One region of the Streptomyces sp. FIT100 genome, then DNA from elsewhere that is predicted to be linked to it. Evidence: riboswitches for the same ligand, from Rfam matches in the RefSeq annotation. Region 1 holds a riboswitch; the other holds the start of a gene.
The links. Region 1 has a riboswitch for S-adenosylmethionine ahead of thrC (threonine synthase). Riboswitches for the same ligand answer to the same signal wherever they lie in the genome.
Positions count from the first base shown of each region.

Region 1 (15,616 bases):
CTACCTGTACGCGGACGGGCAGCAGGCGGGCGCCACACCTCCCCGCCAGGGCGGCTACGGCTACCCCGGTCCGGCGGCGGCGCAGCCCGGCGTGCCCAGGACGTCGTACAACCAGGTGAGAACGGTCGGCGAGCGCCAGTACGGGCAGGTCCCGCAGCAGGCGCCGTACGCCCACCAGCCGGCCCCGCAGTACGCGGCCCCCGAGACATACCCCGGCGGCGCCCCGACCCGGCAGGTCCCGGTCCCGCCGCCCGGCGGCGGCCACGGCGGCGGCGGTCACGGCAGCGGCCGGGGCCGCGGCCCCAACACCAAGGGCCTGCTCATCGCGGCTGTCGCGGTCGTCGCGGTCGTCGTGATCGGCATCGCCGCGGCGCTCGCCACGAGCGGCGGCGACGACAACGAAAACCCCCAGGCCCAGGGCACCGCCCCCGCGGACCAGGTGAAGCCGAGCGACGAGCCCTCCAAGAACACCGAGGAGAGCCCCGCCGCCGAGCTCCCGAAGCAGGACGCCGCGACGCTCCAGCTGGGCGCGCCGGCGGCGCTGGCGAAGGACGTCAAGGGCGCGGAGGGCGCGGACGGGGCCTATGTGACCGGCTTCAACCAGGTCGGCGCCTCGGTCACCTGGCAGGCCACCATCGAGCAGGCAGGCGACTACCGGCTCTATGTGCGGTACGCGATCCCCGCGAAGGACGCCAACGCGACGCTGACGGTCAACGGCAAGGCGAACACCAACCCGATCGGCCTGAAGAACTTCATCGGTTCGTCGGACGCGAACCTGGAGAAGAACTGGCAGACCACGTGGGCGCCGGTCACCCTCCAGAAGGGCAAGAACGAGCTCAAGCTGTCCTGCGAGGCAGGCAATCAGTGCGACGCGGTCCTCGACTGGCTCGAGGTCCGGCACGGCTGACCACTCCCGTAGCACGTCGAACGCGTCAGGGGCCGGATCCGCAGATCCGGCCCCTGACGCGTTTCCCGCGCTCGGATCAGGCCGCTATTCCTTGGCCTCGGCCGCGGCCGCCTCGGAGGCGATACGGCCCAGGATCGCCGCCGGGTCGCCTTCCGGCTGCACCGCGGAGCCGATGTTCTTCTTGACGCTCGCGCTCACCCTCGCCCAGGAGGTCTCACCGAAGGGGTACAGCTCCGAGTGCGGGAGCGCCTCCAGGAACGGCTGGAGGTCCTCGTGAGCGTCGTCGGCCTCCATCTTCTGGCTCGCCGTGACCGTGACCGGCAGGATGTCGTAGCGCTCGGAGAACTCCAGGACGTTCGTGTCGCTGTACGCGAAGTCCAGGAACCGGCCGATCTCCTTGCGGTGGCCGTGCTGCTTGAAGCCCATCATCCAGTCGGCGACGCCCATCGACGCCGGCGCCTTGCCCTCGACGCCCGGCATCGGCACCGTGCCGACGTCGATGCCCGCCTTCTCGGCGGTCTGCATCAGGGTCGGGTGGCCGTTGAGCATGCCGACCTCGCCGCGTGTGAACGCCGCGAACGCCTGGGCGCGGTCGAGCTGCGCAGGGGCGACCGGGCCGGTCAGCTTCGGGGTGACGAGGTTGTCCCGCAGCCAGTTGAAGGTGTCGATGTTCTCGGCCGAGTCGATCTCGTAGACACCGGAGCTGCGGTTCTGGTAGCCACCGCCCCCGCTGAGCAGCCAGATCATGGTCTCGGCCTGCGACTCCTCGGAGCCGAGCGGCAGCGCGAAGGGGTACTCGACCCCGCTCGCCTTCAGCTTCTCCGCCGCCGTGCGGATCCCGGCCCAGGTGGTGGGCGCCTCCAGCCCGGCGGCGGCGAAGAGGTCCTTGTTGAAGAAGAGCAGCCGCGTGCTGGCCGCGAACGGCACGCCGTACTGGACGCGGTCGACCCGGCCGGCGTCGCTCAGGAGCGGCAGGAAGTTCGCCTGGGTGGGGACGGAGACCAGTTCCTCGGTGCGGTAGAGCTTGTCCTGCTTGACGTAGTCGGCGTAGGCGCCGATCTGCGCGATGTCGGGGGCGCTGCCGGCCTCCACCATCTCGGCGACCTTGCGGTCGACGTCCTTCCACGAGTACACGTCGACATCGACCTTGATGCCCGCGTTCTTGGACTCGAAGGCCCGCGCCAGCTTGTCCCAGTAGTCCTGGGAGGAGTCGGCCGCGCCGGTCCCGTAGTCGGCGGCGACGAGCTTGAGCGTCACGTCCCCGCCCTCGTCGGAGCTCCCGCATCCCGCGAGTCCGGCCACCATCGCCGCCGTGGCAACCATCGCCGTCATGCCGAAGTAGCGCCGCTGCACTGCTCGTTCCCCCACTGGTCAACTTCCTGCTGCGAGCCTTGAGGTCTACACCACATGACCGTGTTTCGACAAAACGCGGGAACCTCGGGGCAGTGGACTAGACCTCTCGGTGGTCGGCGAGCGAGACTGTAGGCGTGAGACACGTCATCGCCCTCGATGTGGGCGGCACCGGGATGAAGGCCGCCCTCGTCGGGGCGGACGGGGCACTGCTCCACGAGGCGCGGCGCGCGACTGGCCGGGAGCGAGGCCCCGACGCCGTCGTGGAGACGATCCTCGGCTTCGCCGCCGAGCTGCGCGCCTACGGCGAGGAGCGGTACGGCGAGAGCGCCCTCGCCGCAGGGGTCGCCGTCCCCGGCATCGTCGACGCGGAGCACGGCATCGCCGTCTACGCGGCGAACCTCGGCTGGCGCGACGTCCCGCTGCGCGGCCTCCTCGGCGAGCGGCTCGGCGGCATCCCCGTCGCGCTCGGCCACGACGTCCGCACCGGCGGCCTCGCCGAGGGGCGGATCGGGGCGGGCCGCGGCGCCGACCGGTTCCTGTTCGTACCGCTCGGCACCGGGATCGCCGGCGCCATCGGCATCGGCGGCGCCATCGAGGCAGGGGCGCACGGATACGCGGGCGAGATCGGCCACATCGTCGTCCGGCCCGGCGGGCCCGAGTGCGGCTGCGGGCAGCACGGCTGCCTGGAGACCCTCGCGTCGGCCGGTGCCGTGTCGCGGAACTGGGCGGCGGCGAGCGGCGACCCCGGCGCGGACGCGGCCGACTGCGCCAAGGCCGTCGAGTCCGGTGACACCGGCGCCGTACGCGTATGGCAGGACGCGGTCGACGCGCTCGCAGACGGGCTGGTCACCGCGCTCACCCTGCTGGATCCCCGCACCCTGATCATCGGTGGCGGGCTGGCCGAGGCAGGAGAAACCTTGTTCACACCGCTGCGGGCCGCGGTGGAGGCGCGGGTGACCTTCCAGAAACTGCCCGCCATCGTCCCGGCGGCCCTCGGGGACACCGCGGGCTGCCTGGGCGCGGGGCTCCTCGCCTGGGACCTGCTGACCGATCAACTCAACTCGGAGGTAACCGCCTGATGGCCGACCGGATGGTTCTCACAGGCGCCCGGGTGGTGCTGCCCACCGGGGTCGTCGAGAACGGGCGGGTGATCGTCGACGGGACCCGGATCGCCGGGCACGCCCCCGTCGACGCACCCGGCACCGACTTCTCCGGCCACTGGCTGGTCCCCGGTTTCGTGGACATGCACAACCACGGCGGCGGTGGCGCGTCCTTCACCTCCGGCAGCGCGCAGGACGTGCTCACCGGCGTACGGACGCACCTGGAGCACGGCACCACGACGCTCGTCGCCTCCACCGTCACCGGCGACATGGACTTCCTGACCCACCGGGCCGGGTTCCTGTCCGAGCTGGTCGAGCAGGGCGACCTGGCCGGCATCCACTTCGAGGGGCCGTTCATCTCCCCCTGCCGCAAGGGCGCGCACAGCGAGAAGCTGCTGCGCGACCCCGACCCCGCGGAGGTGCGCAAGCTGCTCGACGCGGCGCGCGGCACGGCGAAGATGGTCACCCTCGCGACCGAGCTGCCGGGCGGCATCGAGTCCGTACGCCTGCTCGCCGAGCACGGCGTGATCGCGGCGATCGGGCACACCGACGCGACGTACGAGCAGACGGTGGAGGCGATCGAGGCGGGCGCCACCGTCGCGACCCACCTCTTCAACGCGATGCCGGCGCTCGGGCACCGGGCGCCCGGTCCGATCGCCGCGCTGCTGGAGGACGAGCGGATCACCGTCGAACTGATCAACGACGGCACGCATCTGCACCCGGCGGCGCTGGAGCTGGCGTTCCACCGCGCGGGCGCGCGGCGGGTCGCGTTCATCACGGACGCGATGGACGCGGCGGGCTTCGGCGACGGGATCTACCACCTCGGACCGCTGGAGGTCGAGGTCAAGGACGGGGTCGCGCGGCTGGTGGAGGGCGGCTCGATCGCCGGGTCCACGCTCACGCTGGACACCGCCTTCCGGCGGGCGGCGACCGTCGACCGGCTGCCGGTCGAGGACATCGTGCGGGCGATCTCGGCCAATCCGGCGCGGCTGCTCGGCGTCTACGACAGGGTCGGCTCGCTGGAGCCGGGCAAGGACGCCGACATGGTGGTGCTGGACGCGGACTTCACGCTCAAGGGCGTGATGCGCAAGGGCGCGTGGGTGGTCGAACCGGTCCTGTCGTAGGACGCTCACGCGGGCGTGCGGGGGCGGTTGGCCGGACCGGGCGGAGGGGGTCTGGGCCAACCGCCTTCTTTTTGGCATGATCAGCACCCGTCGGACAGCGATGGCAAGCGCATGCTCAGGGGGGTGTCGGGGGTGATCCTGACGGTCACGCTGAACACCGCCCTCGACCTCACGTACGCCGTCCCCGCGCTCGTCCCGCACAGCTCCCACCGCGTCACCGAGGTGATTGAACGCCCCGGCGGCAAGGGCCTCAACGTCGCCCGTGTGCTCGCGGCGCTCGGCCACGAGGCGGTCGTCACCGGCTTCGCCGGCGGCCCGACGGGCGCGGTGCTGCGGGAGCTGCTGGCCGGGGTGCCGGTGCGCGACGCGCTCGTGCCGGTCGCGGGGAACACCCGCCGCACGCTGGCCGTCGTCGACGCGGCCACCGGCGACACCACCCAGCTCAATGAGCCCGGCCCGACGGTCACGGCCGACGAGTGGGCCGCCTTCCTCGGCATGTACGAGACGCTCCTGCGCGGCGCCGACGCCGTGGCCCTGTGCGGCAGCCTGCCGCCGGGCGTCCACGTCGGCGCGTACGCGGAACTGGTCCGCCGGGCCCGGGCGGCCGGTGTCCCCGCCCTGCTGGACACCAGCGGCGAGCCCCTGCGCCGCGGCCTCGCGGCCCGCCCCGAGCTGGTCAAGCCGAACGCCGACGAGCTCGCCCAGCTCACCGGCGCGCGCGACCCCCTGCGCGCGGCCCGCGACGCCCGCCGCCGCGGTGCCCGCGCGGTGGTCGCGTCCCTCGGCCCGGACGGCATCCTCGCCGCCACCGCCGACGGCACCTGGCAGGCCACCCCGCCCTCGAAGGTCCTCGGCAACCCGACGGGCGCCGGCGACTCCGCCGTCGCCGGCCTGCTCTCGGGCCTGGTGGAGTCCCTCCCCTGGCCGGACCGCCTGACCCGCGCGGTGGCCCTGGCGACGGCGACGGTCCTGTCCCCGACGGCGGGCGACTTCGACCGGGCGACGTACGAGGAGCTGGTGCCGAGGATCGCCGTGACGGAGAACGCCCCGGCGGCGTGACGCCCGGCGGAACGCCTCGGTATCCGCCCGGACCGTACGAGCCGCGCACACTATGTTGCTCATATGACCGATGTCGAGGAGCTTTCCGAGCGCGACCGCGCCGTCCTGCGCCTGGAGCGCACCGACTGGCCCGGCCCCGGTGCGAAGGAGCGCGTCGTACGGGAGCAGCTGGGGATGTCGCCCACCCGCTACTACCAGCTGCTCAACGCCCTCCTCGACGACCCCCGGGCCCTCGCCCACGACCCCGTCACCGTCAACCGTCTGCGACGAGTACGGGACGCCCGGCGCGAGCGCCGATAGGGTCGGGGCATGGGGAGCCAACTGCCGGAGCCGATCACGCCCGCCGGACGTGACGGCCTCGCCGCGATTCTCGAACGGCCGCGGGACACCGTGGTCGCCCTGGACTTCGATGGCACGCTCGCCGAGATCGTGCCCGACCCCGAGCAGGCCCGCGCCCATCCCGGCGCCGTCCCCGCGATCGCCGCGCTCGCGCCGCGCGTGGCGTCCGTGGCCGTGCTGACCGGCCGCCCGGTCGGCGTCGCCGTGCGGTACGGCGGCTTCGCCGGGGTCCCGGGACTGGAGCACCTCGTCGTGCTCGGGCACTACGGCGCCGAGCGCTGGGACGCCGTCAGCGGCACGGTCGACGCGCCCGCCCCGCATCCCGGCGTCGCCGCCGTCCGGGCCGAGCTGCCCGGGTTCCTCGACTCGCTCGGCGCCTGGGAAGGCATCTGGATCGAGGAGAAGGGCCGCGCGGTCGCCGTCCACACCCGCCGCGCCGCCGACCCGCAGGCCGCCTTCGATGCCCTGCGCGAGCCCGTTGCCGAGCTGGCCGCCCGGCACGGGCTGATCGTCGAGCCGGGCCGGCTCGTCCTGGAGCTGCGCCCGCCCGGTGTCGACAAGGGCGTCGCGCTCTTCGAGTACGTGCGCGAGCACCAGGCCGGAGCCGTCCTGTACGCGGGCGACGACCTCGGCGATCTCGCCGCCTACGCCGCCGTCGAGAAGCTCCGCTCCGACGGGGTGCCCGGGCTGCTGCTGTGCAGCGGCAGCGCCGAGATCCCGGAGCTCGCCGAGCGCGCCGACGTGCTGCTCCCGGGACCGGCCGAGGTCGTCGCGTACCTCGCCGCCCTCGCCGAGCGCCTGCCCCGCCCGTAGGTCAGTCGCCCTCGCCCAGCTCCTCCAGCGCGTGCAGCTGGTCCAGGAACCACTGCTGCGGCGGCAGCGCCGTCGCCGCCGCGGCCAGCCGCTTGGTGCGCTCCGCGCGCTCGCCGTCCGGCAGGGACAGGGCCTGGTGGAGCGCCGTGGCGGTGCCGCTGACGTCGTACGGGTTGACGACGACCGCCTCCTCGTGGAGCTCCTCGTACGCGCCCGCCTCCCGCGACAGCACCAGCGTGCAGCCGGCGTCCGAGACGACGGGGATCTCCTTGGCGACCAGGTTCATCCCGTCCCGGATCGGGTTGACCAGTGCCACGTCCGCCAGCCGGTACGCGGCCAGCGACCGTGCGAAGTCGTCCTTGACGTGCAGGACGACGGGTGTCCAGCCGGCCGTCCCGTACCGCTCGTTGATCTCGGCGGCGATCCGTGAGACCTCCGCGGTGTAGTCGCGGTAGACGGCCAGATCCTGCCGGGACGGATAGGCGAAGGCCACGTGCACGACCCGCTCGCGCCACTCGGGGTGCTCGTCGAGCAGCGTCCGGTACGCCAGGAGGCCGCGGACGATGTTCTTGGACAGCTCCGTCCTGTCGACCCGCACGATGACCCGGCGGCCCGCGCCGATCTCGTCGCGCAGGGCGGCCATCCGCTGCTCCACGTCCGGCTCGTGCGCGCGCCGGCGCAGGAACTCCGCGTCCGCGCCCAGCCCGTGCACCCCGATCCAGGTGCGGCCGTGGGCGGGCCCGGGGCCGCGGACGGTGACGCTGGGCGCCTGGTCCTTCGGCCAGGACGGCACGACGTCGTAGGGCCCCAGCACGGACGGGCAGGTCCGCATGAAGGTCTTCGCCCACCGCTCGGTGAGGAAGCCCAGCCGGTCCGCCCCCAGCATCCCGAGGAGCAGCTCCTCGGCGACGTCGTCCGGCAGCATCCGGAAGTACTCGGGTGGCGCCCACGGCGTGTGCGAGAAGTGCCCGATCCGCAGGTCGGGGCGGTGCTCGCGGAGCATGCCGGGCGCGAGCGCCAGATGGTAGTCCTGGATCAGCACGGCCGCGCCGGGCGCCGCCTCCGCCGCCAGCGTCTCCGCGAAGGCGCGGTTGTACGTGCGGTAGGCGCCCCACTGCCGCCGGAACTCGGCGTCGAAGACCGGCTCGAGCGGCGTCTGGTACAGCATGTGGTGGACGAACCACAGCACCGAGTTCGCGATGCCGTTGTACGCGTCGGCGTGCACGGCCGCGTCGATCGCGAGCATCCGCACGCCCGGCTCGGCGACTCCGCGCCGCACCGCCTCCCGGTCGCCGTCGCCGAGCGCCGAGCACACCCACAGGGCGCCCGCGTCGGGACCGATCGCCGAGAGGCCGGAGACGAGTCCGCCGCCGCCGCGGCGCGCGTCGAGCGTGCCGTCCTCGCGGAGGGCGTAGGTGACGGGACCGCGGTTGGAGGCGACGAGCACCTGCGCCGCGCGCTCGGGACGCCCGTGGTGCCCGGGATCGGTGTTCTCGGAGTCAGCGTGCTCGGAGACCATGTCGCGAAACCTAGCCCTTCCGGGAACCGCTCAAACGTACGGCCGGACTTCGCCGGTGGAGTCCGGCCGTACGCTCACTCGTTCAGTGGTGGCCGCGACGGCGGCCGCGGGTCGCGGCGAGTGCGATCGCGCCGGCCGCGGTGAGGGCCACGGCGACGCCGCCGAGCAGCCACAACTGCTCGGCGCTGGCGCCGGTGGCCGCGAGCTGTCCGGTGCTGCCGTACGTGGGGCCGACGGCGGGCGCCGACCTGTCGGCGGGCATGCCCCCCGGCCCCGGCGCGGGCAGGGCCGGCCGCCCCTGCACGGCACCGATGCCCGGGCCCGCCCCGGTGTCCCACTCCGTCGCCGCGGCGCCCTCGCCGGACGCCGCGTCCGCACGTCTGCCGACCTCCGGGGTCACCGCGCACGGCCCGTCCTCGCTGCCCTCCTCGCAGTTGGACCGCGCCGTGTCCGCCACCACGGTGTTGCGGAGCCTGCCGTCCCCGGTGCCCTCCTCGTCGATGGTGACCGAGTACGTCACGGTCACCGACTCCCCGGCCGCCAGCGCGCCGCTGTAGGTGAGCCGGGGCTCCTTGTAGGCGACCCTCCCGGCCGAGGCCCTGGCGTTGTCGTCGTACACGGCGTCGTCGAGGTTCTCGGCGAGGTCGTCGGTGAACCGCACCTCGGGGAGGTCGCTCGCGCCCGTGTTCTTCGCCGTGATGGTGTACGTCACCATGTCGCCGGGCTTGACCCACGTCTGCGAGGCCGTCTTGGAGATCTCCAGGTCGGCCACCGGGGCGGACACGGCGAGCGCCGAGGCGAGGTACGTGCCGCCGGTCGTCCCGTTCCTGCCCCTGCCCGGTTCGACGGTGTACGGGACGCTCCCCAGCGCGCTCTTCGGGAGGTCGAACTCCTCGTCGTCGACGCTCAGGTTCTCCCGGTCGCCGCGGAAGGCCGTCACGGACGTACGGACCTTCCCGCCGGCGCGCTGGAAGCCGCCGACCGGCACGGCCGTCGTGGACGTGGCGGACGGGGGGCGCCGCAGGACGTGCCCGCCGTGGACGGAGACGTGGCGCCGCTCGGGGGCGTACGTCGCGTCCGGGCCGTCGTAGGCGTAGACGACCGTCAGTGACCAGCCCGCGACGCAGCCGCGCCCCGCCGCCGTCCATACCCCGCCGACCGCGACCGGCATCGGGGAACCGGTGCCGGTGACCCCGTCGAAGGCGTCGGTGACATCGGCCTCGCCGGTGTAGTAGTGGGGCCCGGTGGCCGATTCCTGGTCCCTGACCAGGTTCTCGGCGTCGACTGCGGTCGGTGCGGCACCGTTGACGCCGATCGCGGGGACGGCGGCCAGCGGGGCGCCGGGGGAGCGGGTCACGTCGTCCGCCCCGGTGGCGGCGCAGCGCTGGAGGACCGAGCTCTCCGGGTCCCGGTCGCGGTACGTGCCGTCGTTGCCGCCCCAGAACAGGCGGGCGTACGCGACCTGCGCGCCCGGCGGGAGCACGACCTGGCCGGCGCCGCCCCGGCCCGCCGCGCCGCCCGCGCACGGAGCGGCCGTGTCGCCGGGGGTGTCCGGGCAGCCGGGGACCGTACCGCCGGTGGTCATGAAGTCGCCGTACAGCGATTCGCCGTACCGCTCTTCGAACGCGGATGCGGTCTCGGCGGCCGCCCGGTCGGGGGTGGGCAGCCCGATCGCGAGGGCCGACGCGGCGGAGGCGGCGATGAGGAGGGTCAGGGCCCCGACGGAACGGGACGTCCTGGAAGACCCGGATGACCTGAAGGAAGACCCGGAGGACCCGAAGGGCCCGGAGGACCCGGAGGACCCGGAGGACCCGAAGGTTCCGGAAGACCCGGAGGACCTGGGAAACCTGGAATCAAGGCGCCGAGCGCCCATTCGTCTGACATAGCCCATAAGTCCGAAATTTAGACAATCTCATCGGGCTGAAGCGGTTACGCCGCGCCCGTGTTACGCCGCCCGGTGGTGCCCCCGTGCCCGTTCCGCAGGTGGCGCGCCGCGTACTCCGCGATCTCCGCCATCGGCGGCCGCTCCTCCGTGTCCACCGCATGCGTCCGCGGCACGAAACCGCCCTCGCCCCGCTCGAACTGCGTCAGTGCGGGCCGCACCAAGTGGCCTCGGGAGAGCCGGAGTTGGGCCGTCCGGTAGATCGCCGCGGCCATCCGCCCCAGCGCCTGCCCGTCCTGGTGGCGGTGCAGCCGTACGCCCACGTCCACCTGCGCCAGCGCGTCCAGGCCGACCGTGTGCAGCGCGTCGACCAGCAGGCCCAGCTCCACTCCGTACCCGACGGGGAACGGCAGCCGCTCAAGCAGCGAGCGCCGCGCCGCGTACTCCCCGCCCAGCGGCTGGACGAACCCCGCCAGCTGCGGCCAGTGCAGATTGAGCAGCGGCCGTGCGACCAGCTCGGTCACCCTGCCGCCCTGCTCGGCCCCGCCGGGACGGCCGCTCTGGCCCGGCGCACCGGTCAGCGGCCGGTCGTACATCGCCTTCACGAACTGCACGTCCGGATCGGTCAGCAGCGGGCCGACGATCCCGGAGACGAAGTCGGCGGAGAACTCCTTCAGGTCCGCGTCCACGAAGCAGACGATGTCCCCGCCGGTCACCAGCAGCGAGCGCCACAGCACCTCGCCCTTGCCCGGCACGGCCGGTATCCGCGGCAGGATCGTGTCCCGGTGCACCACCCGGGCGCCCGCCCGGGCCGCGACCTCGGACGTACGGTCCGTCGAGCCCGAGTCGACGACCACCAGCTCGTCCACGAGCGGCACGGCCTCCGTCATCAGCTCGCGCCGGATCACGGAGACGATCTCGCCGACCGTCGCCTCCTCGTTCAGCGCCGGCAGCACCACACTGACGGACGTACCGCGCCCGGCGGCGCGCTTCGCGGCGACGAGCTGGTCGAGCGGGCGGTCTGCCACGGACCAGGACCGCCGGACCAGCCAGCGCTCCACCTCTTCCAGCACGTGATCTCCATCTCGCGGATCGGACGACCATCTCAAGCGTCCGGGGCTTCGGTTACAGTCTTGAACAACGCGGACGACCATCGCATGCCGGGGGCATGTCGGGGCCGTCACGCCGACAATCACATACCGCTCATCCAGAGGGGCAGAGGGATACGGCCCGTTGAAGCCCCGGCAACCCTCCAGTCGGCCACGCGGCGGAAGCCGCATATCGACGCTGTCCGTCGTCAGCGGCGCGCGAGGCTCCCGGCTAGGGAAGGTGCCAAATCCGTCTCATGGCGAGATGCGCCATGAGGAAGATGAGGAGAAAGGGCCTCGCCTCCATGGCTGTAGAAACCGTTGCATCCACCACCGGCACCGTCGATCTCGGGCCTGCCTCCGGACTTTCCTGCCGTGAATGCGGCGAGGTCTTCGCGCTCGGGCCGATCTTCGCCTGCGAGCTGTGTTTCGGGCCGCTCGAAGTCAAGTACGACCTGCCGAGCGGCGACCCGGAAGCCCTGCGCAAGCAGATCGAGAACGGCCCCGCCAGCATCTGGCGCTACGCGCCGCTGCTGCCCGTCCCCGCCGACGTGGCCGCCAAGCCGAATCTGAACCCGGGCTGGACCAAGCTCGTCCAGGCCGACAACCTCGCCCGCGAGCTGGGCGTCGAGCCCGGCAGGCTCTTCGTCAAGGACGACTCCGGAAACCCGACCCACTCCTTCAAGGACCGCGTCGTCGCCCAGGCCCTGGAGGCCGCCCGCGCCTTCGGCTTCACCACCCTGTCCTGCTCGTCCACGGGCAACCTGGCGGGCGCCGTCGGCGCCGCCGCGGCCCGCGCCGGCTTCCGCTCCTGCGTCTTCATCCCGCACGACCTGGAGCAGGGCAAGATCGTCATGGCCGCCGTCTACGGCGGCGAGCTCGTCGGCATCGAGGGCACCTACGACGACGTCAACCGCTTCTGCTCCGAGCTCATCGGCGATCCGGCGGGCGAGGGCTGGGGCTTCGTCAACGTCAACCTGCGCCCGTACTACGGCGAGGGCTCCAAGACGCTCGCGTACGAGATCTGCGAGCAGCTCGGCTGGCAACTGCCCGACCAGATCGTCATCCCCATCGCCTCCGGCTCCCAGCTCACCAAGATCGACAAGGGGCTCCAGGAGCTGATCGCGCTCGGCCTCGTCGAGGACAAGCCGTACAAGATCTTCGGCGCCCAGGCGGAGGGCTGCTCCCCGGTGTCCGCCGCCTTCAAGGCCGGCCACGACGTCGTGCGCCCGCAGAAGCCCGACACGATCGCCAAGTCGCTCGCCATCGGCAACCCGGCCGACGGCCCCTACGTCCTGGACATCTGCCGCCGCACGGGCGGCGCCGTCGAGGACGTGACCGACGAGCAGATCGTGGACGCGATCAAGCTGCTGGCCCGCACCGAGGGCGTCTTCACGGAGACGGCGGGCGGGACGACCCTCGGCGTCGCGAAGAAGCTGATCGAGGCCGGCGCCATCGACCCCTCCCTCACGACGGTCGTCGTCAACACCGGCGACGGCCTGAAGACCCTTGACGCGGTGGCCCCCACCACGGGCATGACCGCCGTCATCAGCCCCAACCTGGACTCTTTCCGAGAGGCTGGCCTCGCATGAGCGTCAACGTCCGCATCCCCACCATCCTGCGCACCTACACGGGCGGCAGGGCCGAGGTCCCGGCGGAGGGCGCGACCCTCGCAGAGGTCATCGCCGACCTGGAGAAGAACCACACGGGCATCGCCGCCCGCGTCCTGGACGACCAGGGCAAGCTGCGCCGCTTCGTGAACGTGTACGTCAACGACGACGACGTCCGTTTCGAGCAGGGCCTGGAGACGGTGACGCCGGACGGCGCGGGCGTCTCGATCATCCCGGCCGTCGCCGGAGGCTGACCGCGGGCGCGGTGCCGCAGCCGACCCTCACTGCGCGTGAACAGAATTGCCCCCTCCGCAAGCTAAGCGGAGGGGGCAATTCTGCATGGTTGAGCGCGGTAGAGTTGGGGAAGCCCCCTCCGCTGCCTGTGCCAGACGCATATGAGAATGCGTTCGCACGCGTCAAGAAGCAGCCAAAGTGTTCGAGCTTGATGCGCAGTAAGTGCGCTTTGTCCGGCCCGACTTGCCCGGTAAAGCTCGGAATTCTTCCTAATTTGCCTTTCAGTGCTGCCCAGATTTCTCGTCCGACTGACCTGTTGCAGAGGGCAGTTGGACAGATACATTCAGCCGCGGTCGACGCGTTCCGGCGCACGCCTCCGCCTGTTCCGGAGGTGAGGTCTGACCCGGGTCCGCGAAGTGCGGTCCTGTGCAAGGGCCAGTAATAGGGGAGTTAGGCATGGCTCAGGGCACCGTCAAGTGGTTCAACGCGGAGAAGGGTTACGGCTTCATCGCGGTCGACGGTGGTGCGGATGTTTTCGTCCACTACAGCGCGATCCAGATGGACGGTTACCGCACCCTGGAGGAGGGCCAGCGGGTCGAGTTCGAGATCTCGCAGGGCCAGAAGGGGCCGCAGGCGGACATGGTCCGTTTGGCCGGCTGAAGCGCCGACCGACTGCAGCAACGCGACGGAGGGCCCGTACCCGGGAGGGTGCGGGCCCTCCGTCACGTCCGGGCCGCCGCGCGCGCATCCCGGGCCGCGGCGTGACGTGTCCCGGGCATCTGCGGGCATCTGCGTGACGTGTCCTGGGCGTCTACGTGACGCGTCCTGGGCATCTGTGTGACGCATCCCGGGCTGCCGCGTGGCGCGTGTCCGCGATCCGTCTCAGCCGCTTGCACTCTCGGGGGGCGAGTGCTAATCATTGGCGTTAGCACTCTCCGAGTGAGAGTGACAACAAAGGACCGGGTCGGTGAGGCCCGCAGGCCGGGTGGGGCAAGGAACCACAAGGCATGCAGGCCGTCCGTCGCGGGCGCCAGCGCGGTCCGGAGAAATCCACCCCAGTCCGGGAGGACCACTTCACATGGCCAAGATCATCGCGTTCGACGAGGAGGCACGGCGCGGTCTCGAGCGCGGGATGAACCAGCTCGCCGACGCCGTCAAGGTCACCCTTGGCCCCAAGGGCCGGAACGTCGTCCTCGAGAAGAAGTGGGGCGCCCCCACGATCACCAACGATGGTGTCTCCATCGCCAAGGAGATCGAGCTCGAGGACCCGTACGAGAAGATCGGCGCCGAGCTGGTCAAGGAAGTCGCCAAGAAGACGGACGACGTCGCCGGCGACGGTACGACCACCGCGACCGTCCTCGCCCAGGCGCTCGTCCGCGAGGGCCTGCGCAACGTGGCGGCCGGCGCCAACCCCATGGCCCTGAAGCGCGGCATCGAGAAGGCCGTCGAGGCCGTCTCCGGCGCCCTGCTCGACCAGGCCAAGGAGGTCGAGACCAAGGAGCAGATCGCCTCCACCGCCTCCATCTCCGCCGCCGACACCCAGATCGGCGAGCTCATCGCCGAGGCGATGGACAAGGTCGGCAAGGAAGGCGTCATCACCGTCGAGGAGTCCCAGACCTTCGGTCTGGAGCTGGAGCTCACCGAGGGTATGCGCTTCGACAAGGGCTACATCTCGGCGTACTTCGCCACCGACATGGAGCGTATGGAGGCCTCGCTGGAGGACCCGTACATCCTGATCGTCAACTCCAAGGTCTCCTCGGTGAAGGACCTGCTCCCGCTCCTCGAGAAGGTCATGCAGTCGGGCAAGCCGCTGCTGATCATCGCCGAGGACGTCGAGGGCGAGGCCCTGTCGACCCTGGTCGTCAACAAGATCCGTGGCACCTTCAAGTCCGTCGCCGTCAAGGCCCCGGGCTTCGGCGACCGCCGCAAGGCCATGCTCGGCGACATCGCCATCCTCACCGGTGGCACGGTCATCTCCGAGGAGGTCGGCCTCAAGCTCGAGAACGCGGGCCTGGACCTGCTGGGCCGCGCCCGCAAGGTCGTCATCACCAAGGACGAGACCACGATCGTCGACGGTGCCGGTGACAGCGACCAGGTTGCCGGTCGCGTCAACCAGATCCGCGCCGAGATCGAGAACTCCGACTCGGACTACGACCGCGAGAAGCTCCAGGAGCGCCTCGCGAAGCTGGCCGGCGGCGTGGCCGTCATCAAGGCCGGCGCCGCGACCGAGGTCGAGCTCAAGGAGCGCAAGCACCGCATCGAGGACGCCGTCCGCAACGCGAAGGCGGCCGTCGAGGAGGGCATCGTCGCCGGTGGTGGCGTGGCCCTGCTCCAGGCCTCCCAGGTCTTCGAGAAGCTCGAGCTCGACGGCGACGAGGCGACCGGCGCCAACGCCGTGAAGCTCGCGCTGGAGGCCCCGCTCAAGCAGATCGCCGTCAACGGTGGTCTCGAGGGTGGCGTCGTCGTGGAGAAGGTCCGCAACCTCCAGGTCGGCCACGGCCTGAACGCTGCGACCGGCGAGTACGTCGACATGATCGCCGAGGGCATCATCGACCCGGCGAAGGTCACGCGCTCCGCGCTGCAGAACG
Region 1 covers NZ_CP075715.1:3,528,018-3,543,633, reverse strand. Annotated here, with positions in the region: gene KK483_RS15630 (CBM35 domain-containing protein) at 1-907, shown strand, start outside; gene KK483_RS15625 (ABC transporter substrate-binding protein) at 992-2,239, opposite strand; gene KK483_RS15620 (ROK family protein) at 2,395-3,339, shown strand; gene nagA (N-acetylglucosamine-6-phosphate deacetylase) at 3,339-4,484, shown strand; gene KK483_RS15610 (1-phosphofructokinase family hexose kinase) at 4,617-5,543, shown strand; gene KK483_RS15605 (DUF3263 domain-containing protein) at 5,607-5,843, shown strand; gene otsB (trehalose-phosphatase) at 5,853-6,695, shown strand; gene KK483_RS15595 (trehalose-6-phosphate synthase) at 6,697-8,214, opposite strand; gene KK483_RS15590 (DUF11 domain-containing protein) at 8,297-9,799, opposite strand; gene KK483_RS15585 (hypothetical protein) at 9,792-10,100, shown strand; gene KK483_RS15580 (glucosyl-3-phosphoglycerate synthase) at 10,144-11,169, opposite strand; SAM riboswitch class I at 11,297-11,472, shown strand; gene thrC (threonine synthase) at 11,466-12,776, shown strand; gene KK483_RS15570 (MoaD/ThiS family protein) at 12,773-13,048, shown strand; gene KK483_RS15565 (cold-shock protein) at 13,485-13,688, shown strand; gene groL (chaperonin GroEL) at 14,107-15,616, shown strand, end outside.

Region 2 (15,616 bases), 1.6 Mb from region 1:
CGGCCTGCCCGGCGGCTTCACGCTCCATGTACCCGAAGTCGTACACGTTGGGTACGAAGGTGGTCCGCAGGCCGGTGTTGTCGGCGTGCTTGCGCGAGATCCGGGTGAAGCGGTACCAGTCGGTGGACTCGAACCACGCCGGATTCACGGTGTTGACGCCCAGCATCTGACGGGCGCGCGGGAAGTAGGTGTCGTACATGGCGGCCGCGTCGACGGTCGGCAGCATCTCCGAGAAGTACGCGCGCTGCGGGGTGACGGCCATGCCGCCGTTGACGAGTGATCCGCCGCCGACACCGCGCCCCACGTACACGGACATGTGGTCGAAGCGGACGCGGTCGAGGACGCCGGGGTACGGGCTGATGTCCCTGTTGACGACGTCGAGCCAGAGGAACTGCGCGAGCGGCGCCTCGGTGCGGGTGCGGAACCACATGGAGCGGTGGTCGGGTGTGCCCGTGGCGCAGAACAGCTTTCCGTCGGACCCCGGGGTGTCCCAGAGCTGCCCCATCTCCAGTACGAGGGTGGGGACACCGGCCTCGCCGAGGCGAAGGGCGGTGACGGCGGCGCCGTAGCCGGAGCCGATGACGAGGGCGGGGGTGCGGTCGGTGGCCTGCGCGGCCTGTGTCGCGGCCTGGGCCGGGCTCAGGGTGATGCGCGTGAGGCCGAGCGCGGCGGCGGTCTGGAAGGCGCCGAGACCCAGGAGGTGACGGCGCGTCAGATTTGGTGTCATGCGCGCAGCATGGGCGGATTATCGGATTCCGCCTATCCGTTGCGCGGGCCCATTGTGCGCGGGCCGGTGGCCGACAGGGCAGGGCCGTGTCTCAGGAATGGGCGCCGTCCAACCCCACGGCGGGGTGCGCGGCATCCGGCGCGAGCCATCGCAAGACGGAAGAGCGGCACTCCAGTACTCGGTCGGCCAAAATGGCTGGTTTTTTGCTGCGACCCGTCTTTGCGTACCCGTTGGGCGATGCAGCGAAACGGCGCAATGATGCATTGAGGGGATGCGTAATTCCTGGCCGATTACCCGCCAATAACGCTTTGCTTCCCTCGGGTCGCCCTCGACTATAGGAATACGGCCGGACGTATGCCCATCATAAGAGTATCCGCAGGGACTGAATTGCAGCCCTGCAACGATGGGACAGGAGATCACGCATGGCCGAAGAAGTCGTGGCCACATTCGATGGTCCGCTGAATTCGTTCTCCATAAATCTCGCGCTCAGTAACGCGACCAGCTCTGAGGTTCAATCGGTGGGTATCAGCGGCCGCACCGCCAAGTTCCCTGTCACCTGGGACAGCATGGGCACCTTCGGGGGCCCCGCGACGCTCACGAGCACCGTCGGCGTGGACACCGAGGTCGTCATCGCGAATTTCGCCGGGTTCTCGCCCGGAGAACAGGTGTCGTTCGCCGGAATCGATCCCGATTTCACCGGCGCACCGTCGGCCGGCGTAAGGGTCCTCGACATGGCCGGAACTCGGGTTTTCGCGCAGTTCGCGGACGGCACCACCGGTTTCGGTGAGTTCGAGGCGACCACCGCGGGAACACTCCGAGCGGTCATCACGAAGTAGCCGAGCGGGCGAGAGGGCGAGGGGGAACCTCCCCCTCGGCCTTTCTGGTGAGCATTCACCTGTCGAATGCCCCTCGGCCGCTGGAAAGCAAAGGAATCCGGGGGCCGGACACGATTGCTGCGGAAGCCGCGGCTGCCCGTGCTAGGACACGGTCCTGGCCAAGGGCTGTCCCGTAGATGATCGACAGCATGCTGGTCTTCATGCGGGCGAAGGCGTGCTCGACGCGGGCGCGGACCTTGCGGTGGGAGGTGTTGCGTTCCTCTTTCCAGGCCGGGAGTTCGGCCGGGCCGCGTTCGCGGCGGTGCGGGATGACCAGGCCGGTGCCCCGGTAGCCGCCGTCCGCGATCACCGTGGTCCTGCCGACGGCGTCCTTCGCGGCGACTCCGACACCCCGAAGAGCGGGGCCAGTTGGCGCGGAGCCGGGTTGGTGCGGAGTCGGGTTGGTGCGCCAGTACGCGGCGACCTGGCGCATCACACGAACAGCTCCCGCAGCCGGTCCGCCAGGAGGTCCCAGCGCCAGCGGTCCTCCACCCAGGCACGGCCCCGCTCGCCCATCCGCCCGCGCAGCTCCGCGTCCTCCAGCAGCGCCACGATCCGCTCCGCCGACTCCCCCGGCACACCGCCCCGCACGACCCAGCCCGTCTCGCCGTCGAGCACGGCGTCCGGCGCACCGCCGGAATCGCCCGCCACGACCGGCAGGCCCGTCGCGGACGCCTCCAGATAGACGATGCCGAGGCCCTCCACGTCGAGACCGCCGCGCCGGGTGCGGCACGGCATGGCGAAGACGTCGCCTGCGCCGTAGTGCGCGGGCAGTTCCTCCCACGGGACCGCGCCCGTGAAGCGGACCGACCCGGCGACGCCCGTCGACTCCGCGAGCCTGCGCAGCTCGCCCTCGTACGGGCCGCCGCCGACGATCAGCAGCACCGCGTCCGGCACCTTCGCCAGGATCGCGGGCATGGCCCGGATCAGCGTGTCCTGGCCCTTGCGCGGCACCAGCCGGGAGACGCAGACGACGACGGGGCGGTCGGCGAGCCCGAGCCGTTCCCGTACGGCGTCCCCGCCCGAGCCGGGGTGGAAGGTCTTCTCGTCGACGCCGGGCGGCAGTTGCACCATCCGCCCCGCCGCCTGGGGCGTCAGCGCCGCGGCGATCCGCGAGCGCGTGTACTCGCCGAGATACGTGATCGTGTCCGTGCCCTCGCCGATCCGGCGCAGCAGCTGCCGGGACGCGGGCAGCTGCGCCCAACCCGCCTCGTGCCCGTGCGTCGTGGCGACGATCCGGCGCGCCCCCGCCCTGCGCAGCGCGGGCGCCATCAGCCCGAGCGGCGCGGCGGCCCCGAACCACACCGACGTACAGCCGTGCTCGCGCAGCAGCCCGGCGGCCCGCCGGGTGACCCGAGGGGTGGGCAGCAGCATGGTCGTACGGTCCCTGACCACCGTGAAAGGCTGCTCGGCGTCGAAATCTGCCGTGGCCTGCACACCCTCACGGCTACGCTTCCAGGTGGAGGCGTAGACGACGATCTGCTCCGGGTCCAGGCGCAGCGCCATGTTGTGGAGGAACGCCTGGATGCCGCCGGGCCTCGGCGGAAAGTCGTTGGTCACGATGAGGGTCTTGTCCATTGCCGCCGACAGTACCAACGGCGGAGAGCGGGAAACGGCATGAGGTGGTCATGAAGGGCGCGGCCCGCACAGCTCTGCCCGTCGCGGTCTGGGTCCTCACCAGGATCCTGCTGCTGCTCTGGGTCCTGAAGGTCCTGTTCGTCGCGGGACCGGACGTGACCAGCGATGTCGCGGGGATCTACCAGGGCTGGAACGGGGTGCTGAGGACCGGCACGTACCCGATGGACGACGTCACCTGGCAGTACCCGCCCGCCGCCGCGCTCGCGATCCTCTCCCCCGGCCTGCTGCCGTTCCTCGGCTATGTGCACGCCTTCTTCGTCCTCGTCTGCGTCTGCGACGCGGCGGTGCTCGGACTGCTGCTGTACGCGGGCAGACGGCCCGGCAAGTCCCTGAGGGGGGTCTGGGTCTGGGTGGCGGGGGTGCCGCTGCTCGGGCCGACGGCCTACGCCCGCTACGACCTGATGGTGACGGCGGTGGCGGTCGCGGCCCTGCTCGCGGCGGCCCGCCGACCGCGGCTCGCGGGCGCGCTGGTCGCCTTCGGGGCGCTGCTGAAGGTCTGGCCCGCACTGCTGCTGGCGGGGATGCGCAGCCGCCGCTCCTGGCTCGCCGCGGCGGTCACGGGCGGCGCGCTGCTGCTGCTCTTCACCGCGGCGATGCCCGGGGCGCTGGCCTTCCTGACCTTCCAGCGCGACCGGGGCACGGAGGTCGAGTCGCTCGGTGCGCTGGTCTTCCACATCGCACGCCACCACGGCTGGGACGGGCAGGTGCTGCTGAACTACGGCTCGGTCGAGTTCCTGGGCCCGTACGTCCCGCTGGTGAGCGGCATCGCGCTGGGTCTGTCGGTGCTCGGGTTCGGCTGGCTGCTGGTGTGGCGGCTGCGGGCGCGCGACTTCGGGGCGAGCACCCCGGCGGACACCGCGCTGACGGCGGTGCTGCTCTTCACGACCACGAGCCGGGTGATCAGCCCGCAGTACATGATCTGGCTGGTCGGTCTGGCCGCGGTCTGCCTCGCCTTCCGGTCGAGCCGGATGGCGCTGCCGGCGTGCCTGGTGCTGCTTGCCACCGGGGTCACGTACCTGGAGTTCCCCATCTGGTTCGCGGACGTCGTGGGGAGCACCTCGTTCGGCATCGCGCTGCTGGTGCTGCGCAACGGTCTGCTGGTGGCGGCGACGCTGCTGGCCTGCCACCGCCTGTGGACGAGCACGGTCCCGGCCGCCCGGCGCCGGCACGGACGGGCCGTGCCCGCCCGGCCGATGCCGGACAGGGAGCTCCTGGACAGCTGACGGCCCGCGCGGGCCGTCCGGCCCTCTGCTCGCTGCCTGCCTGCCTGCTTGCCTGCCTCAGCCCAGCCGTGCCCGTACGTACGCGCTCCACGCCGCTGTGAAGGCGTCCGGCGTCGTGTCAAGGACGTCGTGCAGGGCCTTCGCCGGGCCGTCCTCCCCGGCCGCGCGGTAGAAGTCCGTCAGGGCCCGCGTCCCCCATCGCTCCGCGATCAGCTCGCAGGCCAGCCAGCCGCCCTCGTACGCGCGCCCGAGCGCCTCGCCGTCCGAGCCGAAGCGGAAGTCCTCGTCGGCCGGGAGCCGGGACGGTGCGGAGCCGGCGCGGACCGCGCGGGCCAGTTCGGGGGCGGCCTGGGCGGCGGTGCGGCCCGTGCCCCGGTAGGCGGCCCAGTCGGCGAAGCCCTCCGAGAGCCACAGCGGGGTGGCCTCGGAGGTGGCCGCGCGGGTGGCCACATGGGTGGTCTCGTGGGTGAGCACGATCCGGCGGCCGAACTCGCCCAGCTCCGCGTACGCCTCCGGGTTCACGATCACCCGGTCCGCCGGCACGGCCCCGCTCGCCCCGGCCTCTCCCGTGGTGACCGCCGCGATCCCCCGGTAGCCCGCCGCGGGCGCGCCCAGCAGCCGCCCCATCGCGTCCAGCGTCCCCGGCACCAGGACCACCACGCGCGACGCCCACCGCCCCGGCCAGGCGGCGGAGACCGCCGGCACGGCCCGGTCGGCGTCCGCCGCGATCCGCCGGAGCAGGTCGCGGTCCTGGCCGACGCCGAGGACCAGACTGCGGGCGCCGCGTACGGCGTCCACGTCGCCCTGCTGCCACAGCTGCTCGGCGCCGCCGCGGCCCGCGCGGTCGGCGGTGACGTACCAGCGGCCGTCGCGCTCGGCCAGCTCCAGGACGCGGGCGGAGGTCACGGGGGCGCTGTCGTAGCCCTCGATCCGGTACCGCAGCTCGGCCTCGGCGGTGGCCCGGCCGCCGGAGCGCTGCACCCCGGTCAGCCGGTACTCCCACGAGCTCAGCGGCACGTCCGCGAGGCTCGCGAACTCCGCGCGCCCCGCGGCCCGCAGCCCGCCGTCCAGCGCGGCGACGTACGCGTCCGCGTCCCGGCCGAGCACCGCCGCGGCACGGGCGTCCAGGGTGCGCTGGATGTCCCGGGACGTGGTGTCGGGCGGCGCGGCGGTCCCGGCGCACCCGGACAGCACGAGCAGGGCGGCGGCGGCGAGACCGCCGGCCGCCGTCCTCGTCCCGGCACGTATCCCCGCGCCACGTCGCCGACCAGCCACCCTGCCGATCGTATGCGAGGCGGAAGGGCGGACCGAAAGGCCGGGCAAGCCCGTCAGGGCCGGGTCACGGAGGCGATCGGCATCATCCCCACGGGGTCGTAGCGCACCGAGGCCCCGGGATAGGGCGCGTGCACGACCTGCCCGTTGCCGACGTACATCGCGATGTGGCTGGCGTCGGAGCGGTAGGTCACGAGGTCGCCCGGCCGGGCCTCGGCGAGCGAGACCTGCCGCCCGGCGTAGCGCTGGGCCTGGGAGGTCCGCGGCAGCCCGACGCCCGCCCGCGCGTACGACCACTGGGTGAGCCCTGAGCAGTCGAAGCCGTCCGGCCCGTTGGCGCCCCAGACGTAGGGCCTGCCGACCGCGCTCGTGGCCGCCGCCACCGCGGCCGCCGCCCGTGCCGAGGAGGGGCCGGGGCCGCCTGCCAGGTCCGGCAGGATGCGGTCGCGGCCGGAGCGGGAGGCCCGGTCGTAGGCGTCGCGCTCACCGGGCGGAAGGGCCTCAAGCAGCCGCTTGGCCGCCGCCAGCTTCCCCTCGACGGACCGCTTGTGGCGGGCGACGGCGGCCCGGGTGAGCTCCAGCTCGGCCAGCTTGCGTGCGGCCTCCGTACGTTCCTGCCCGAGGACCCGCTGCACGCGCCGCAGATCGCGCAGGGTGGCGGCCTGGCGCTCGCCGATCCGGCCGAGGAGCGTGGCCTTCTCCAGGTAGGTGTCCGGGGTCGCGGAGAGCAGCAGCTCCAGCGCGGGGTCCATGCCGCCCGAGCGGTACTGCGCGCCGGCCACCGAACCGAGCGCCTCCCGCATCCGGTTGACGGCCTCCTGCTCGCGCGCCGCCCGGTCCTGTACGGCGGTCACCTCCTCGCGCAGCCGGTCCGCGCGCTCGTCGGCCTGGTTGTACCGCTCGGTGGCCTTCTCGGCCGCCTCGTACAGCCGGTCGACCATCGCGCGCGTGGCGCCGGGGGCCGCGGGGTTGTCGAGCGGGTCGGCACCGGCCGGTGCCGACCCGAGCGCGGCGGCCGTGGTGGCCACCGCTGCCGACAGGAGGGTGACCCGGGCACCGCGGTGGAAACCGGACCAACATGTGGAACCGGCCGATGGTGAGGGTCGGCGATGGGACGCCACAGGAGCCGCACTCCCTTCCGCTGGAAGCAACGACCTGTCAGCCATTGCGCGGCAGAGAGTAACCATGCGGCTACCTGGCGGCCAAAATCCTTACCGGGCACGGACAGTGACGCCCCACCGGAGACCACAAGGTCATCGGCGGGGCGTACCGTCGGCGGATGGTCGCGCGATTCCCCCGGATGGGCGTCAGTCGACGTCCCTGGGCAGGTCCCGGGGCGCGGGGCGCGGGTGGCGTCAGACGCGGACGCCGAACTGGAAGGTGCCCATGTAGTCCATCGACTCGTACCGGACCACGGCACCCGGCTTCGGCGCGTGCAGGATCTGGTTGTTGCCCGCGTACAGGCCCACGTGGGAAAGGCCGTTGAAGAAGACGAGGTCGCCCGGCTTGAGCTGACTGCGGCCGATCTTCACGCCGTCGTTCTGCTGGGTGTACGTGGTGCGGCTGAGGCTCACGCCGGCCTGGCGGTAGGCCCACTGCGTGAGGCCGGAGCAGTCGTACGAGTTGGGGCCCTCGGCGCCGGAGACGTACGGCTTGCCCTGCTGGGTGGCGGCGGCGTTGAGGGCGGCGGCGCCGCGCTGCGAGGCGGGCACCTCGTTGCCGAGGTCCACGCGGTCGCCGGCGGCACGGCTGGCGCGGAGCTCCTCCTCCTGCATCTTCGCGCGCTCCGCGGCGGTCAGCGTGTTGAGGAGCTTCTGCGCCTCGGCGAGCTTGCCCTGGAACGCCTTCTTCTTCTCGCCGAGCGTCTTGCGCACGTCCTCGAGGTCGGCGAGCTTCTTCGTCGCCTCGGCGCGCTGCTGGGCCAGAGTGCGCTGCTTGGCCTGGATGTTCTCCAGGGCGTCGGTCTGCTTGGCGCTCAGCTGGTCGATCGCGGACGCCTTGTCGAGGTAGGTGTCCGGGTCGGAGGAGAGGAAGAGCTGGAGCGCGGGGTCGATACCGCCGGAGCGGTACTGGGCGCTGGCCACCGAACCCAGGCTGTCGCGCAGGGTGTTGACCTCGTCCTGGCCGCGGGCCACGTTGTCCTGGATCGCGTCGACCTGCTTCTGGAGCTTGGTCTGCTGCTCCTTGGCCCCGTTGTACTCCTCGGTGGCCTTCTCCGCCTCGTGGTAGAGCGCGTCGACCTTCGCCTTGACCTCGTCCTTGCTCGGCTTGGCCGGAGCGGCGTTGGCGGCCTGGGCGGAAAGAGCGACGGCCGCGGCGGCGGTCGCGGTGAGCACGGTCACACGGGTGCGGCTCGGCTGCTTGGGACGACGGTGGGACGCCACGAAGGCGAGCTCCTTCTTCCTCGAGCCGCCTGCCGGGCAGTGGGGGGGTTGGTTCCCCGGCTCCGCGCACGCTCAGCTCCCCGGCAAGAACGGGGCCGAACTGCACGAAATAGGCGGTTCCTTCACTGTCATCCCGGATGGATGATCAACCGTGCGAAGGTTCGAGGCCTGACCCTAGTGACCTTCCTGTGATCAGTTCAAATCCTCATGAGAAAAAACTGTCGCACGAAGCACATTCTTTACGTTCATCACACGCGTAGTAGCGGCCACTTGACGGTACGTTCCGTGAAATCGGGCATTACGCCCAGCAATTAGCAAGACGGAAGAGTGGCGCGAGTCCTGCCTAGACGCGCGAAAGCCGCTTGAGCAACATCACCGACGCGACCGGCCTGGCACCGGCCTTCGCGACGCCGTCGGCGACCTCGCGGTCGGTGGAGACCACGATGACGGGCCGGCCGGGCGGCTCGGCCCGCACCAGCTGGCGGATGAGCTCGTCCGCGGTCACACCCGGCTTGGAGAACAGCACCCGCACACCGCGCGGCGGGGCGAGCAGCACGGGCGCGGCGAGCTCCGCCCCGTCGAAGACACAGGTGATCTCGGCGCCGGTCTGCGCGGCGAGCATCGCCAGCCCCCCGAGCAGCCGCAGCCGCTGCTTCTCCAGCGGCATCGTCGGATAGCCCGACTTCGTGACGTTGTAGCCGTCGACCACGAGATGCGCCTGGGGCAGCGCGAGCAACTGGTCGAGCAGCGCCGGGTCCGTCTCGGACAGGGCGCGCGCCGCGATGTCCTTCGGCGACATACGGCCCGGCTCGACCGCGTCGACGGTGTCGGCGGGATGCACGGACGCGGGCGGCAGGGCCAGCTCCCGGCGCAGCCCCTGGGCCGCGTCCAACACCGTGTCCAGCAGCAGCCGCACCCGCATGTCCTCGATCGAGCGGCCCTCACGGGCGGCCCTGCGGCTCGCCTCGACGGCCGACTCGGCCTCGCCGAGCCGCGCCCTGAGCCGCCGGGCCTCGCTCTCGGCCGCGGACACCTGGGCATGGGCCTCCGCCCGCACCGACTCGGTCTCGGCGGTGCTGCGGCGCACCGCCGCCTCACCGCGTTTCACATCGCTCTGGGCGCTGCGCAACTTGCGGTGAAGCGATTCGGCTTCCTTGCGGGCGGCGTCCAGTTCGGCCCGCAGCCGCTCGGTCTCGGCCCTCGTCTGCGTCCTGAGCCGGTCGACCTCCTCGCGCAGCCGCTCCAGCTCGCGCCGTGACTCCTCGTCGACGCGCTCGGCGTGCGCGCGCAGAGCCTCCTCGCCCGCCGCGGCCACCAGCTTCACCCAGCCGACGGGGCGCAGTACATAGGCGGCCGCGGCCACGTCGACGGGGTCGGCCGCCGGCGGCGGCGCACCGGACTCCAGCGCCCCGGCCAGCTCCGGCTGCGCCTCGCGCAGCCGCTCGCCGATGCGCTGGCGGAAGACCGGATCGGTCTCCAGCGCGGCCGCCATGGCGTTGCCGGCGAACCTGGCCCGGCGAGACGGGGTGAACCGGGCGTACTGGCGCAGCTGGGCGGGCAGGTCGCCGATGGTCAGCCCGCCGAACGCGTCCGACACGAGGGCGACGACCCGGCGCCGTACGTCTTCGGGCAGCGGGTGGTCGAGCGCCTCGGCGGCGCCGCCGGCCGCACCGGCCGGCCCCGCGCCGCTGTCAGGCTGCTCCACAGTCCGTCACCCCTACTGTCCTGGTCCCGGTCCGCGCGACTCCCGTCAGGAACCGGCGTCCGGCCTGTCCACCAACTCGATCTGATCCACCGCGTTGCACCAGCGGCACCGGACCGACTCGATGGTCTCACTGACCACCTCGCGCTCCTCCACCGTGGGTTCTCCGGCCAGGTCCAGATGGACGTACTCGACGACCTTGGACGAACGGGTCACATCGAAGCGGGTGAGATTCCCGCAGAGCGTGCAGCGCCACCTGGTGGTGGCGGTGGGCGCGGGCACCGTCGTCATCATGCCGTCCTCGACTCTCGACCGGTCGGGTGTACTGCCCGCAACCCTACGACCTCGGGGGCACGCCGGGACACGGCGAGGCGGTCCGTCCCGATCGGTCCCGGTACGCCATGCTCTGTTGGTGATCGATCGGCGGACCGGACCCGTGGTGACCTATGCGGCGATCGGGCTGTGCTGTCTGCTCTTCGTCATCGGTCCGGTTTCCGGGTTCAACCCCTCGTACGGCACCGGGGACACCCTGCTCACCGGAACGGTTTCCTACTTCGAACGCTGGGGCGTCATCCCCGACGAACTGATGCACGCCGGACCACGCGCGCTCCTCACCCCGTTGACAGCACTCTTCGTGCACGGCAGCTGGCTGCATCTGCTCGGCAACATGCTGTTCCTCTATGTCTTCGGCGCGATGGCCGAGGAACGGATGGGGCACCTGCAGTTCGCCCTCTTCTACATCGGCTGCGGCTATCTCGCGCTCCTCGCCTACGCGGCGGCCAACGCGGAGTCCGCGCAGACGCTGGTGGGCGCGTCGGGGGCGATCTCCGGGGTGCTCGGGGCGTTCCTGCGGCTCTTCCCGCAGGCGCGGGTGACGAGCCTCTACCCCTTCCTGTTCTTCCTGCCGCTGCGCTTCCCCGCGTGGATCGTGCTGGTCTTCTGGTTCGGGCTGCAGTGGCTGGCGGAGGCGCAGAGCACCTCGTCGGGGCCGGGGGTGGCCTATCTGGCGCATCTGGTGGGCTTCGGGCTCGGCTTCCTCTTCGCGTGGGCCCGCTTCCGGACGGGGACTAGAGTGAAAGCCCAAGCCAGGGCCACCCAGGGAGACAGCCAGCCGTGATCACCGCGATCGTGCTCATCAAGACCAGCGTGGACCGCATCCCGGAGATCGCCGAGTCGATCGCCGCGCTGGACAGCGTCAGCGAGGTCTTCTCGGTCACCGGGACGTACGACCTCATCGCGATGGTCCGCGTCGCCAGGCACGACGACCTCGCGGACGTCATCCCCGGCAGCATCAGCAAGATCCCGGGCGTGGAGGCGACCGACACGCACGTGGCGTTCCGTACGTACTCGCAGCACGACCTGGAGGCGGCGTTCGCGATCGGCCTGGACGCCTAGGCACTGTCCCGGGCGCGGGCGCTCGCACACCGACTCGCCACCACCCTCGCCACGGTCGTCGCGGTCGTCGCGGTCGTCGCGGTCGTCGCGGTCGTCGCGGTCGTCGCGGTCGTCGCGGTCGTCGCGGTCGTCGCGGTCGTCGCGGTCGTCGCGGTCGTCGCGGTCGTCGCGGTCGTCGCGAATGCCCTCGGCATCGCGACGACCGGCTACGTACGATCCCGCTCGGGACCCGGCTGCCTCAGACCGCCGGCACGCACCTGCCGTCCTCCGTGCGATAGGTCCACTTCGCGCCGTCCCGCACGAGCTCCTTCACGGCCCGCACGAACCGCTCGACGTGCTCGTCCGGCGTACCGGCCCCGAAACTGACCCGGATCGCGTTCAGCGAACGCTCGCCCGACTCGGCCTCCGGGGCGCCGCATTCGCCCTGGTCGGCCGGGTCGCTGCCGAGCAGCGTGCGGACCAGCGGGTGCGCGCAGAAGAGTCCGTCGCGGACGCCGATGCCGTACTCGGCCGAGAGCGCGGCGGCGAAGTGGGAGCTGTTCCAGCCGTCCACGACGAACGAGAGGACACCGACGCGCGGCGCGTCCTCCCCGAAGAGCGACAGCAGACGCACCTCGGGCACCTCGGCGAGGCCCTCGCGGACCCGGGCGACGAGGTACTGCTCGCGCGCGACCAGCGCCTCGAACCCGGCCTCCTTCAGCGCCTTGCAGGCGGAGGCGATGGAGTAGACGCCGATGACGTTCGGCGAGCCGGCTTCGTGGCGGGCGGCGGTGGTGTGCCATTCCACGTCCACGCCGCCGTCCGTGCGCCGCGCGACCTTGCGCGAGGCGCCGCCCCCGGCGAGGTACGGCTCGGCCTCCCGCAGCCAGTCGGCCCGCCCGGCGAGCACACCGGAGCCGAACGGTGCGTACAGCTTGTGCCCGGAGAACGCGACCCAGTCGACGTCCAACTCCCGTACGGAGACCGGGTGGTGCGGGGCGAGCTGTGCCGCGTCGAGGACGATGCGGGCGCCGTGGGCATGCGCCGCGGCGGCGAGCTCACGTACCGGCCAGAGCTCGCCGGTGACGTTGGAGGCGCCGGTCACGCAGACCAGCGCCGGCCCGTACGGGTCTCGCCCGGCGAGCGCCGACTCCAGGGTGCGCACCGCCTCGCCGGGCGTGCGCGGGGCGTTCAGGTAGGTCACCCGCGCGCCCCTCCAGGGCAGCAGCGAGGCGTGGTGCTCGGTCTCGAAGACGAAGACCTCGCAGTCGGCGGGGACGACCTGGGCGAGGAGGTTGAGCGAGTCCGTCGTCGAGCGGGTGAAGACGACCTGGTCGTCGACGCGGCAGTCGAGGAACTCGTGGACGGTCGCCCGGCTGCTCTCGAACAGGTCCGTGGACAGCTGCGAGAGGTACCCGGCGCCGCGGTGGACGCTGCCGTAGTAGGGGGCGTACGCGGCGACGTCGTCCCACACGCGCTGGAGGGCGGGGGCGCTGGCGGCGTAGTCGAGGGCGGCGTAGGTGACTTCGCCGCCGGTGACGAGGGGCACGGTGACGTCCCGGCCGAGCACCGGGAGCGGGGCGGCGCAGCAGGGGTCGGTGGACTCGGCGGTCCCGACCGCGGTCTCAACTGCGGTGGCGGCGACGGGAATCGTGGCGGTGACGACGGTGGCGGCGACGGTGTGCGGGCGCACGGACATGGCGGTATCTCCTGGCGAATGAAGGCTGGGGGTGCCTCCCAGGCGCAGCTCTCGGGGAGGCTGTGAACAACCCGCACGGGGGGGGCGCGCAACGGCCGCATCGCGTACGGGGTGGGGAAGGGGGGCCGACAGCCCCTAGCGCATTCGCTTGCTCACGAGAGAGCTCCCTTGAGGACCAGGACCCCAGGGATTCGAGGGGTCCGCGCTTGCCGCAGACCTCGCTGCCTGCGGCCTGGTCTTCACCCGGGGCACCCCGCCACGGACGGAGGGTTGCCGGACAGCGGGCCGGGGCCGTAATCGCTGTCACTCATGACCTTGGAAAGCATCCTGCCATACGTTCCGGAACGCGCAAGGCGCAGTCCGTCATCCGGACTGCGCCCCGCGTCACAGCACTAGGTCGTGTCTGACACATGGCGCCGTCCGCCCGCAGGGCGGGGTGCGCGACGTCCGGTGCGTGCAATCGCAAGGCGGAGCATCAACCTCGTACTGGACGTACTCGGATGACTCCGACAACACAGCGTGGGGGCACCTCCCGTGCCCGAAGGGCTACGGGGGTGGGGGCACCTCCCAGGCGCGAGCTCTGGGGGAGCGTGCCGGACGCCGCGCACCAGGCGGGATTTGTCAGACACGGCCTAGCGATTGCTCGCCGCCACCCAGCGGTCCAGAGCGCGCTTCGCCGCGCCCGAGTCGATGGACTCCGCCGCCTGCGCCATTCCGGACCTGAGCCGGTCGACCAGGTCGCCCTCGCCGTCCCCCAGCGCGGCGAGCGCGGCCGCCGAGTTCAGCAGCACCGCGTCCCGCACCGGTCCGGCCTCACCGGCGAGGAGCCTGCGGGCCACATCCGCGTTGTACGAGGCGTCCGCGCCGCGCAGCGCCTCCACCGGGACCAGCTCGATACCGACGTCCCGCGGGTCGAAGGACTCCTCGCGCACCGCGCCGTCGCGCACCACCCACACCCGGGAGGTGGCGGTCGTGGTCAGCTCGTCGAGTCCGTCGTCCCCGCGGAAGACCAGCGCGCTGGAGCCGCGCTCGGCCAGCACCCCGGCCATGATGGGCGCCATCCTGGCGTCGGCGACACCAGTGGCCTGCGCCTTGACCCGGGCGGGATTGGTGAGCGGGCCCAGGAAATTGAACGTCGTACGGATGCCGAGTTCCTTGCGCGCCGCCGCCACGTGCCGAAGGGCGGGGTGGAACTTCACGGCGAAGCAGAAGGTGATCCCCGCTTCCTCCGCGACCTCCGCGACCCGCTGCGGCGTCAGCTCCAGATTGACGCCGAGCTTCTCCAGGACGTCGGAGGCGCCGCTCGCGCTGGACGCCGCACGGTTGCCGTGCTTGACGACCTTCGCACCGGTGCCGGCGACGACGATCGCCGACATGGTCGAGATGTTGACGGTCTTGGCGCCGTCGCCGCCCGTCCCCACGATGTCGACGGTCTTCCCCGGCACCTCGATCGTCCTGGCGTGCTCGTACATCGTCCGTACGAGCCCGGCGATCTCCTCGACGGTCTCCCCCTTGGCGCGCAGGGCGACGGCGAATCCCGCGATCTGCGCGTCGGTGGCCTCGCCCCGCAGGATCCGGTCCATCGCCCAGGCGGTGGCGTCCGCGCTCTGGTCGCGTCCGTACAGCAGGGAGTCCAGTACCGCGGGCCAGGAACGGCCCGCCGCGGTAGTGCCTCCTGCGGGGGTCACAGCGCTCATGGTCGCTCCTGGTTCCGTACGTATGGGATGCCTCCACCCTATCGACCCCCGGGGACGGCGAAGAGCCCCGTCCGGCGAATGGACGGGGCTCCAGCCGTGGCGATTCAGCTCATCGCGACCGGGATCAGTGGTGGCCGTGGCCGCTCGTGATCTCCTGGTACTCCTCCGCCGTCGGCTTCGGGATCTGGTTCCCCTCGCCGAAGTAGCCCTTGCTGAGCTTGGACCGGAGCTTCTCTCCGAGCTTGACCTTGCGTTCGACACCGTGCTCGTCGACCGTCGGGCCGATCTCGACCGGCTGGTACTGCTCGTGCGCCGTGAGCTTGAACCGGTCGCCCTGGCTGAGCGGCTCGTGGATCTCGACGAACTCACCGTGCGGCAGCCGCTTGATGATGCCGGACTCGCGCCCGTGCAGCACCTTGTCATGGTCGCGCCGCTGCAGACCCAGGCAGATCCGCTTGGTGGCGATGAACGCGATGACGGGGCCCGCGATGGCGAAGATCCGGACGAACCAGGTGATCGAGTTGATCGACAGATGGAAGTGGGTCGCCCAGAGGTCGTTTCCACCACCGATCAGCATGATCATGTAGAAGGTCACCCACGCGACACCGAACGCGGTACGGGTCGGCGCGTTGCGCGGCCGGTCCGCGATGTGGTGCTCCCGCTTGTCGCCGGTGATCCAGGCTTCGATGAACGGGTACGCCGCCAGCAGCGCGAGCACGACACCGAAGAGCACCAGCGGGATGAACACGCCCAGGACCAGGGTGTGGCCCCAGAGGTTGATCTCCCAGCCCGGCATGAAGCGGATCAGACCCTCGGCGAAGCCCATGTACCAGTCGGGCTGGGCGCCGGTGGACACATGGTCCGGCCGGTAGGGGCCCATCGCCCAGATCGGGTTGATCTGCGCGATGGCGGCGATGACCGCGATGACACCGAAGACCAGGAAGAAGAAGCCGCCGGCCTTGGCCATGTAGATCGGCAGCAGCGGCATGCCGACGACGTTCTTGTTGGTCCGGCCGGGGCCCGCG
Region 2 covers NZ_CP075715.1:1,947,886-1,963,501, forward strand. Annotated here, with positions in the region: gene KK483_RS08450 (GMC oxidoreductase) at 1-727, opposite strand, end outside; gene KK483_RS08455 (hypothetical protein) at 1,150-1,563, shown strand; partial or broken gene KK483_RS08460 (transposase) at 1,757-1,939, opposite strand; gene KK483_RS08465 (glycosyltransferase family 4 protein) at 2,035-3,180, opposite strand; gene KK483_RS08470 (glycosyltransferase 87 family protein) at 3,231-4,463, shown strand; gene KK483_RS08475 (hypothetical protein) at 4,521-5,738, opposite strand; gene KK483_RS08480 (NlpC/P60 family protein) at 5,792-6,856, opposite strand; gene KK483_RS08485 (C40 family peptidase) at 7,091-8,119, opposite strand; gene KK483_RS08490 (NYN domain-containing protein) at 8,463-9,824, opposite strand; gene KK483_RS08495 (hypothetical protein) at 9,870-10,112, opposite strand; gene KK483_RS08500 (rhomboid family intramembrane serine protease) at 10,234-10,938, shown strand; gene KK483_RS08505 (Lrp/AsnC family transcriptional regulator) at 10,935-11,216, shown strand; gene KK483_RS08510 (hypothetical protein) at 11,213-11,410, opposite strand; gene KK483_RS08515 (aminotransferase class V-fold PLP-dependent enzyme) at 11,455-12,894, opposite strand; SAM riboswitch class IV at 13,092-13,209, opposite strand; gene trpD (anthranilate phosphoribosyltransferase) at 13,527-14,591, opposite strand; gene KK483_RS08525 (cytochrome bc complex cytochrome b subunit) at 14,716-15,616, opposite strand, start outside.
Region 2: linked by a shared signal. The riboswitch ahead of KK483_RS08515 (aminotransferase class V-fold PLP-dependent enzyme) and the one ahead of thrC (threonine synthase) in region 1 are both predicted to bind S-adenosylmethionine.